Colwellia sp. M166: one gene and its partner. The protein of the gene in region 1 interacts with the protein of each later gene in a pairwise test. Links are inferred from orthologs where the notes say so. Each region holds a gene or a part of one and is shown in the gene's direction. Other genes may lie near its edges.

The links. Proteins that work in one complex are often made in the same cells at the same time.
Region 2: the proteins of accC (region 1) and ribD interact in binary tests that used the Escherichia coli proteins (3 or more experiments, as listed by UniProt). The link is inferred for Colwellia sp. M166 from one-to-one orthologs.

The regions. Positions count from the first base shown.
Region 1 is NZ_CP040755.1:3,226,962-3,231,958, reverse strand. The notes cover bases 690-3,516. They hold accC (acetyl-CoA carboxylase biotin carboxylase subunit), read left to right. Parts: upstream 690-1,343; coding sequence 1,344-2,690; downstream 2,691-3,516. Other genes in these bases: elbB (isoprenoid biosynthesis glyoxalase ElbB), read right to left, coding at 2,987-3,516; FGD67_RS14610 (oxidoreductase-like domain-containing protein), read left to right, coding at 2,817-2,990; accB (acetyl-CoA carboxylase biotin carboxyl carrier protein), read left to right, coding at 871-1,320; aroQ (type II 3-dehydroquinate dehydratase), read left to right, coding at 690-794. Outside these bases: FGD67_RS14630 (substrate-binding domain-containing protein), read right to left, coding at 1-57; more of aroQ, read left to right, coding at 342-689; more of elbB, read right to left, coding at 3,517-3,643; FGD67_RS14600 (multidrug effflux MFS transporter), read right to left, coding at 3,640-4,836; FGD67_RS14595 (PLP-dependent aminotransferase family protein), read right to left, coding at 4,833-4,997. UniProt on the Escherichia coli protein: This protein is a component of the acetyl coenzyme A carboxylase complex; first, biotin carboxylase catalyzes the carboxylation of the carrier protein and then the transcarboxylase transfers the carboxyl group to form malonyl-CoA.
Region 2 is NZ_CP040755.1:1,879,779-1,884,759, reverse strand. Bases 635-3,445 are described here. They hold ribD (bifunctional diaminohydroxyphosphoribosylaminopyrimidine deaminase/5-amino-6-(5-phosphoribosylamino)uracil reductase RibD), read left to right. Parts: upstream 635-1,381; coding sequence 1,382-2,509; downstream 2,510-3,445. Other genes in these bases: ribBA (bifunctional 3,4-dihydroxy-2-butanone-4-phosphate synthase/GTP cyclohydrolase II), read left to right, coding at 3,244-3,445; FGD67_RS08525 (riboflavin synthase), read left to right, coding at 2,574-3,233; nrdR (transcriptional regulator NrdR), read left to right, coding at 888-1,343; glyA (serine hydroxymethyltransferase), read left to right, coding at 635-645. Also shown: more of glyA, read left to right, coding at 1-634; more of ribBA, read left to right, coding at 3,446-4,353; dxs (1-deoxy-D-xylulose-5-phosphate synthase), read right to left, coding at 4,507-4,981. UniProt on the Escherichia coli protein: Converts 2,5-diamino-6-(ribosylamino)-4(3h)-pyrimidinone 5'-phosphate into 5-amino-6-(ribosylamino)-2,4(1h,3h)-pyrimidinedione 5'-phosphate.

The DNA.
Region 1 (4,997 bases):
AGCAATTTTTAATAATATGACTTTAATAATTTCATCCTTGTAATTAATAGAAGGCAAAGATTATTTAACTCCGCTTACTCCTATGATCAGTTAAACCAATGAATTAATTAAAATTCCTACAGCATTCAGTTTAGTAAATTTATTATAACTTACCTAACATTAACAGCTTTATTTTCTCCCTCAAGTGATTAGACCAGTATTTTGCTGCTATATTCTGCGAAAACACTATAATAATCGTCAAATGAGATTAATTACGACTTTTCAGTCAAATTTATTTCAAACTTATAGTTAAATATGACATGATGCAGTATTACTTAACAATTAAGGTGTTTTTGCCGAAGATGACTACAAAGTTTAACATTTTAGTTTTAAATGGTCCTAATTTAAATATGCTAGGTAAACGTGAGCCAACGATTTACGGCTCATCATCCCTAGCTGAAATTATAGCAAGCTTAACTAGCATTGCCGATAAAATGAACCTACAGCTGAGCCATAAACAATCAAACGCAGAACATATATTGATTGATGAAATTCATGCCAGCTTTGAAAAAATAGACTTTATTATTATCAACCCTGCAGCTTTTACACATACCAGTGTTGCGCTTAGAGATGCTTTATTATCGGTTAATATTCCATTTATTGAAGTTCATTTATCTAACGTCCATGCACGAGAGTCATTTAGACAACATTCATATTTATCAGATATTGCAGTAGGCGTTATCAGTGGTTTAGGCACCAGTGGTTATGAATATGCTTTAGATTTTGCAAGAGATTGGTTAACACACAACACATAGACACTTTTACTTAAGTGATGATATTCACTTAAGTTTTTTATCAATATAAATTAAATAATTATCAAAAGGTATTCACATGGATATTCGTAAAATTAAAAAATTGATTGAGCTAGTTGAAGAATCAGGCATCAACGAGTTAGAGATTTCTGAAGGCGAAGAGTCAGTACGTATCAGTCGCGGTGGCACAATTATGCAAGCGGCACCTATGATGCAAGCTACGCCTATGATGCAAGCAGCACCTGCAGCTGCTGCGCCAGTTGCCGCAACAGAAGCTGCTGCTCCGGCAATAACCGGCCATATTGTTCGTTCACCTATGGTGGGTACTTTCTACTCAGCAGGTTCACCTGATGCTCCGGCATTTGTTGAAGTGGGTCAACACGTTAACGCTGGCGATACGCTATGTATCCTAGAAGCGATGAAAATGATGAACCAAATTGAAGCCGATAAATCAGGTGTAGTCAAACAAATTTTAGCTGAAAACGAAGATGCTATTGAATTTGATCAACCGCTATTCATCATTGAATAAGCCCAACCAATAAGGGTATTTTCATGTTAGATAAAGTTGTTATCGCCAATCGCGGCGAAATTGCCTTAAGAATATTGCGCGCTTGTAAAGAGCTTGGCATTAAAACGGTTGCCGTTCACTCGACAGCCGATAAAAATCTTAAGCACGTATTATTAGCTGATGAAACCATCTGTATTGGTAAACCTTCAGCGATGGATAGTTACTTAAATATTCCTGCTATTATCACCGCAGCAGAAGTTACTGACGCAGTTGCCATTCATCCAGGCTATGGTTTTCTTGCTGAAAATGCAGATTTTGCAGAACAAGTAGAAAAGTCAGGTTTTGCCTTTATTGGCCCTAAAGCGGAAAGTATTCGTTTAATGGGTGATAAAGTGTCAGCAATTAAGGCGATGAAAGCCGCTGGCGTACCTTGCGTACCTGGTTCTGATGGTCCATTAACGGAAGATAATGTAGCTAACTTAGCGCACGGTAAACGTATTGGCTACCCAGTGATCATCAAAGCCTCTGGTGGCGGTGGCGGTCGTGGTATGCGTGTCGTTCGCAGTGAAGAAGATTTAATCGAGTCTATTCAACTAACGAAATCTGAAGCGCGTTCGACTTTCAATAATGATATGGTTTACATGGAGAAATTCCTAGAAAACCCACGTCACGTTGAAATTCAAATTATGGCTGATGGCCAAGGCGGTGCAATTCATTTAGGTGAACGTGATTGTTCAATGCAACGTCGTCACCAAAAAGTTGTTGAAGAAGCGCCAGCACCGGGTATTACACCGGAAATGCGAGCAAAAATTGGTGAGCGTTGCTGTAATGCTTGTATAAAAATTAATTATCGCGGTGCTGGCACTTTTGAATTTTTATACGAAAATGGGGAATTCTATTTCATTGAAATGAATACCCGTATTCAGGTAGAGCACCCTGTAACAGAAATGGTTACCGGTGTTGACTTGATCAAAGAGCAACTTCGCATTGCTGCTGGTCAACCTTTGTCTTATACCCAAGATGATATTAAAGTGTCTGGTCATTCAATTGAATGTCGTATAAACGCTGAAGATCCACGCACATTTATTCCTTCACCTGGAAAAATTACCCGTTTTCATTCTCCAGGTGGTTTAGGTGTACGTTGGGACTCTCATATTTATGCTGATTACTCAGTGCCTCCACACTATGATTCTATGATCGGTAAGTTGATCACTTGGGGTGATAGCCGTGATGTTGCTATTGCCCGTATGCGTAACGCATTAAGTGAATTAGTTATTGACGGTATTAAAACAAATATCGCATTACATAAAGACATTTTAAATGATCAAGGTTTTGTCAACGGTGGTGCAAATATTCATTACCTTGAGAAAAAGCTTGCTGAGTTAGACTAAACGTTAAAGCGTTACTGACTAAAAAGCTCTGCATGCAGAGCTTTTTTTATGTTCAGTGTAAACCGTATGTCGTGATATCATCAACGATAAAGCACGACTTATTATCCATGATTATGGCTAGAAACAATGACTGAATTACTAGAAAAACCTTTACCGCCCGCCGATGATGACTGCTGTGGCGGTGGTGCATGCAACCCTTGTGTTTGGGACCACTACTACGCCGAACGAAAAAAATGGCGCTTACAGCAAGTCGAATTAAAAGCAGCCGCAGAGCAAGAAACAAAAACAACCGACGATTAATTGGCCATCTTAATCACTTTTTCAACCAGCTTATTAATGCCACTTGCCGCTTCCACTAATGAAGTTGCCAGCATATAAGCCGGTGTTGAGACTAATTTTCGAGCTTCATCAACAACAATATCATCAACAGCACATGCTCTATGAGCAAGACCAATATTCGTTAAAGACTGCGCTATGGCAATATCTTGACCAATAGTCGCCTGAGCTCCCTCTCCGTAAATAAGTGGGATCATTACGGGGGCAATGCACATATAACCGGCAGGTTTGTTGGCTTTAACAAATGCTTGGCACACAGCTAGTACTTGTTCATTAACACGAATATCTTCACCATTGATGGCAAAATCAGATAAATTTTTCGCGGCACCGAAACCACCTGGCACTATTAAAGCGTCAAATTCATCAATATAAAACTCTGTTAAATCTTCCACATCGCCACGAGCAATACGAGCCGATTCAACCAAAACATTACGCTGCTCTGCTACCATAACCTCACCGGTAACATGGTTGATAACATGATGCTGATTAATATTTGGTGCAAAACAACGATACTTTGCGCCTGCTTGTTCGATAGCAAGCAGGGTTAATACCGCCTCATGTATTTCAGCACCATCATAGACCCCACAACCTGATAAAATTACTGCTATGTTTTTCACACTGCCTCCTTAGCTATATTCAGCTTATTACGTATCAATTGACAGGCCATAACAAGATAAATAGACACTGCCATTAAGAGTGCAAATGGTAAGGCACTGCCGTCATAAAATACAGCTAAAATAGGACCCGCTAATGCACCGATACCAAAGCGTAAGGTGCCATTTACTGCTGTCACGGTACCGGCATGATCAGCAAACTCTTGCAAAATCAAAGCATCAGCATTCACAGAGATCATTGATAAGCTACCCATCAAGGGCAAAATCACTATCACATGATACAGTAAAGGTAAGGCAAAAATATTTGCCAACAGCAGACTCGTTGACATAACAATTGCCAACGAAAGACCGAAATAAAGCATTTTCCTCGAGCCGACATTGACGACAAAACGGGTATTAATAAAGTGTGCGATCATCAACGCAAAAACATTCATGCCAAACAATAAACTAAACTCGAATTCAGACACCTTGAACACCATCAAATAAACAAAGGGAATCGCGGTTATGTAAGCAAAAAAAGCTAACGACACCATCATCACGCTCAATAAATCAAAGCGGGCGGCGCGATTGCTGAAAACAATTTTATAACGCTCAATCACCCGATAAGTTTTTTTCGGTTTCGGCATAGTTACGTCTGGTAAAAACGTAGCGCTGCAGATAAAAACAATAAAAGCATAACTCGCCAAAACATAAAATATCATCTGCCAGCTATGCAGCAACAATAAGCTACCGATACTTGGCGCTATCATCGGCGCCAGCATCATGATCATACTGACATAAGACAAACCTTTTGCAGTATTTTTGCCATAGAGCTGTCGAATAATACCCGGCACAACCACAGTCGCTGCGCTACTGATAAAAGCTTGGCAAAAGCGTAAGGCGATAAATTGTTCAATATTTTCGACTAATGTTAACCCTAAGGTCGTTAATAAAAAGCCCGACAAACCCATCATAATCATGGTACGACGAGAGTATTTATCAGCCATAGGGCCAAAAACTAACAGCCCCACTGCATAGCCTAATAAATAAATGCTTAAGCTGTTTTGCACCAAAGGCATTTTAGTTGAAAAGTAATTGGCTAGCTCTGGCATACCCGGAAGATACATATCAATAGCCAACGGCGATACTGCTATTATGGCAGCGAGTAACGGCAGTATTAATTTAAATGAGACCTTAACTTTTGGCTCGTTCATCATTGCGGCTTCCCTATACTGCTAGGCTCTGGGTAATCATGAACAAGCTTCCCAATAATTTGAATGGCATTATCTATTCGCTCACTCCACTGAACACCAAAACTGATCCGCATATAGTTTTTATATTTTCCTGAAGGTGAAAAAATCTCACCTGGAGCAAAATT
Region 2 (4,981 bases), 1.3 Mb from region 1 along the record:
GTTGCCGGTTTAGTTGCTGCAGGTTTATACCCAAATCCAGTGCCACACGCACACGTAGTATCGACAACAACTCATAAAACATTAGCAGGCCCACGTGGTGGTTTAATTGTTTCTGGTTGTGACGACGCAGCAATTTACAAAAAATTAGACAGTGCGGTATTTCCTGGTGGCCAAGGTGGCCCATTAATGCACATTATCGCGGCGAAAGCGGTAGCATTTAAAGAAGCGTTAGCACCGGAATTTAAAGTTTACCAACAAAACGTGTTAGATAATGCCAAAGCTATGGTGGCAGTGTTACAAGAGCGTGGTTATAAAGTTGTGTCAAATGGCACTGAAAACCATTTATTACTACTTGATCTAATTGATAAAGACATTACCGGTAAAGATGCTGATGCAGCATTAGGTCGTGCTCATATCACCGTTAATAAAAACTCTGTACCAAATGACCCACGTTCACCGTTTGTAACGTCTGGCTTACGTTTAGGTACCCCAGCGATTACGCGTCGTGGCTTTGGTGTTGAAGAAACTCAAATGATCACGGGTTGGATTTGTGATATTTTAGACGATATTAACAATGACGCTGTGATTGCTAAAGTGCAAGCAGGTGTAAGTGAACTTTGTGCACGTTTTCCTGTTTATAAGTAATTCGTTATAACAAAGTGAATAAATCACGACTTCTTTACTAAACGTAAGGCAAGTCATAAAAAATGGCCACAGTAGTGGCCATTTTTTATTTAACGGTTTAATACCAATTTTACTAAGTTTCTGAGTGGGAACAAACTTAATAAACTTGGTATAAATTCGCTTTAATGGCAAGATTTTTAGCTTAATGAATGATTTTCAATTAAAATAGCGAGATTAAATTCTCACGACTGTGGAACTAATCCATGTATTGCCCTTTTTGTTCAGCCACCGATACTAAAGTTATCGACTCTCGTTTAGTTTCTGATGGTCATCAAGTCCGCCGTCGTCGCGAATGTTTAGCGTGCCATGAAAGGTATACTACCTTTGAAAGTGCTGAGTTAGTGATGCCGCGCATTATAAAACGTGATGGTTCTCGTGAACCTTTCAACGAAGATAAAATGCGCAGTGGCTTATTACGAGCCTTAGAAAAAAGACCGGTTAGCACCGAAGAAATGGAATTGTCGATTAATAAACTTAAATCGCAACTACGAGCTACTGGTGAGCGGGAAGTATCGAGTGAAATGTTGGGAACTATTATTATGAAGCAACTAAAAAGCTTAGATAAAGTTGCTTATATTCGTTTTGCTTCAGTTTATCGTTCGTTTGAAGATATCAAAGAATTTGGTGAAGAAATTGCCCGTTTAGGCGATGATGACTAACGAGTTAAACATAATTAGGCTTAACCTCGAGTGCAATAATGAGTGATTTTTCTTTAGCAGATTATAAGTTTATGCAAGGTGCCATTAATTTGGCAAAGCGTGGCCACTTTACCACTTCGCCTAACCCACGGGTTGGTTGCGTGATCGTGCTCAATGATGAAATTGTCGGCGAAGGTTATCATCAAAAAGCTGGGCAGGGGCATGCTGAAGTTCATGCGTTAAAACAAGCGGGCAACAAGGCGAAGGGCGCTACTGCCTATGTTACATTAGAGCCTTGTAGTCATTATGGTTTAACACCACCGTGTGCAGAAGCGTTAATTAAAGCGCAAGTAGGCCATGTTATTGCCGCTATGGTGGATCCTAATCCGAAAGTATCGGGCCGCGGCCTTGAACTTTTAAATGCTGCAGGTATAACGACACAATTTGGGCTACTTGAGCAAGATGCCCGGGCTTTAAATCCGGGCTTTATTCAATTAATGACCACTAAACTGCCTTATGTTCGCGTTAAGCTTGCCGCAAGCCTTGATGGTAAAACCGCAATGGCCAGCGGTGAAAGTCAATGGATAACCTCGAGTGAAGCGCGCACTGATGTGCAACGCCTAAGAGCGCAAAGTTGTGCGGTTGTTTGTGGCGCCGATTCGGTCATTTTTGATGCTGCCAAGATGACTGTACGTTGGCATGACTTAGGTGAGTTAAAAAATAGCTATGCACAAGCCGATGTTAGACAACCTGTGCGTATTATTATTGATGGCAAAAACCGCTTAACACCTGATCTCGCTATCTTCCAAAGCGAGAGTAAAATATTATTAATTCGACATACTATTGAAAATGACCTAACTTGGCCTCATTTCGTAGAACAAGTGCCTATGGTTAAGGCGAAAAATAGTGATCATATTGATCTTCGTGCATTATTGGCTTATTTAGCTAAACAAGGTTTGAACGATATTTTAATTGAGTCAGGTGCTCAGTTAGCTGGCGCATTTATTAGCGAAAATTTAGTTGACGAATTAGTACTTTACCAAGCGCCTAAACTTATGGGCGCTGACGGAAAAAGCTTAGTTAATATGCCCGACGTTAAGCAGTTATCAGCAGCGAAAAATCTTGATGTTACCGATATTCGCATGATAGGCAAAGATATTAGATTAACGGCAAAATTTAGTCGTTAATATCGATAGGCTGACAAGAGTATTCTTTTCAGTATAAACAGATAAATAAGTGACGAGATAAACAATGTTTACAGGGATCATAGAAGCCGTAGGGCGTTTGAGAGCAATTAATACCTCCGGTGGTGGCGCACGCGTTACTATTGATACTGCAACATTAGACTTGTCAGATGTTAAATTAGGCGACTCAATTGCCACTAATGGCATTTGCTTAACGGTTGTTGCGATAGACAGTGCTAGCTTTAGCGCTGATGTTTCGAGTGAAACATTAGCACGCACAGCTTTAGCTTATTATCAAATAGGTGATAGCGTTAATCTTGAAAAAGCCATGCTACCAACCACGCGTTTTGGCGGCCATATGGTTTCAGGGCATGTTGATTCGGTGAGTGAAATTACCAGCATTGAGCATCAAGGTAATAGTATTGATTACTGGCTGACTATGCCAACAGAACTAGCCGCCTATATTGCCGAAAAAGGTTCAATTACTATTGATGGTACAAGCTTAACCGTTAACAGCTTAACAGCAGATAAGTTTCGTTTAACGATTGTGCCACATACCACACAACAAACTATTATCAATCAATATCAAGTGGGCACTAAAGTTAACCTAGAAGTTGATTTAATCGCCCGATACATTGAAAGATTACTTACCAAGCAAACAGCTGACAAGCCAGAAGCTTCAGGTGTTACACACGCGTTATTAGCGCGCAGTGGTTTTATTAAATAAAGAGGTTGTCATGAATTTAAACACGCCACAAGAGATTATCGACGATATAGCTCAAGGTAAAATGGTCATCCTAATGGATGACGAAGATCGCGAAAATGAAGGTGACTTCATTATGGCAGCAGAAAAAGTTACGCCAGAAGCGATTAACTTTATGGCAACTCATGGCCGTGGCCTTATTTGTATGCCAATGTCAGCAGAACGCTGTGAATTGTTAAAATTACCTTTGATGGTTGATAAAAATGACGCACAATTTACCACTAACTTTACGGTTTCTATTGAAGCTGCTGAAGGTGTTACCACAGGTATTTCTGCTGCTGATCGAGCGACAACCGTATTAGCGGCAGTCGGCAAGGATGCTGATCATAACTCGATCGTACAACCAGGCCATATTTTCCCGCTGATTGCTAAAGATGGTGGTGTTTTAAATCGTGCTGGCCATACTGAAGCAAGTGTTGATTTAGCACGTTTAGCTGGTCTTGAAGCGGCCGCTGTTATTGTTGAAATACTCAATGAAGACGGCACCATGGCGCGTCGTCCTGATCTTGAAGTTATTGCTGAAAAACACGGCGTTAAAATGGGCACTATTGCCGATTTAATTGAATACCGTAATGCTAACGAAACCACCATTGAACGTGTTTCTCAATGTAAGCTACCAACCGCGTTTGGTGATTTTGATCTTACGGTATTTAAAGACACTATTGACGGCCAAGCACATTTTGCCTTAACGAAAGGTGAAATTAATCCAGAAGAGCCCACTTTAGTGCGTGTACACTTAGAAAACACCTTTAGAGATTTATTATTTAGTCAACGCGAAAGTGTCGCTAAATGGCCAATGGCTGATGCGTTAGAAAAAATTGCCAAAGAAGGCGGTGTGTTAGTCCTATTAGGCAAACATGAGTCACCTATGGAGCTTATTGCGCAAGTACAAAAATATGCAAAATTAGACGCCGGTGGAGCTGTTAAAGAAGTTAAACGTCATGTTGGCTCTCGCAACGTTGGTGTTGGCTCACAAATTTTAGCTAATCTAGGAGTCAGTAAAATGCGTTTATTAAGCTCACAGACTAAATATCATTCACTTTCAGGCTTTGGTCTAGAAGTGGTTGAGTATATTGCTGATTAAAAACGGTTTTGTTAAGCGAAATCAACGTACTTGTTATTCAATTGAGTGCGTTGTAATTACTTATCACTAGAATAACTTTTAGCAGCTCAATAAAAAAGCTATTTGATTAAATTCAAATAGCTTTTTTATTATCTTTGAATATGTTTTAAAGGTTTAATTTAAAGCGGTAAACTGCTTTATCTTCTCAAGTATACCTTCACTATCCAAACCAAGCTCTTGGTGAATTTCAGCCTGTGTGCCGTGCTTAATAAAACTATCAGGTAGTCCTATATTGAGGATCTTTTTCGCTATACCTTGGCTTAAAATAAACTCATTAACACCCGAGCCTGCACCACCGGCAATGGCATTATCTTCAACGGTGACGATACAGTCGTGGTTAGCACATAATGTTTTGATGATATCTTGGTCTAACGGTTTAACGAAACGCATATCAACTAACGTGGCATTAATATCTTCTGCGGCTATTTTCGCTTGGCTCAGTGTTGTACCAAAGTTAAGTATCGCCACTTTAGTGGTTGTAGTGCTGTCATCTATTGCACGTATGGTATTAGCTTTACCAAGCTCAATAGTTTCATTGAGTGTAGGTAATTCAGCACCATTGCCACAGCCGCGTGGGTAACGTACAGCA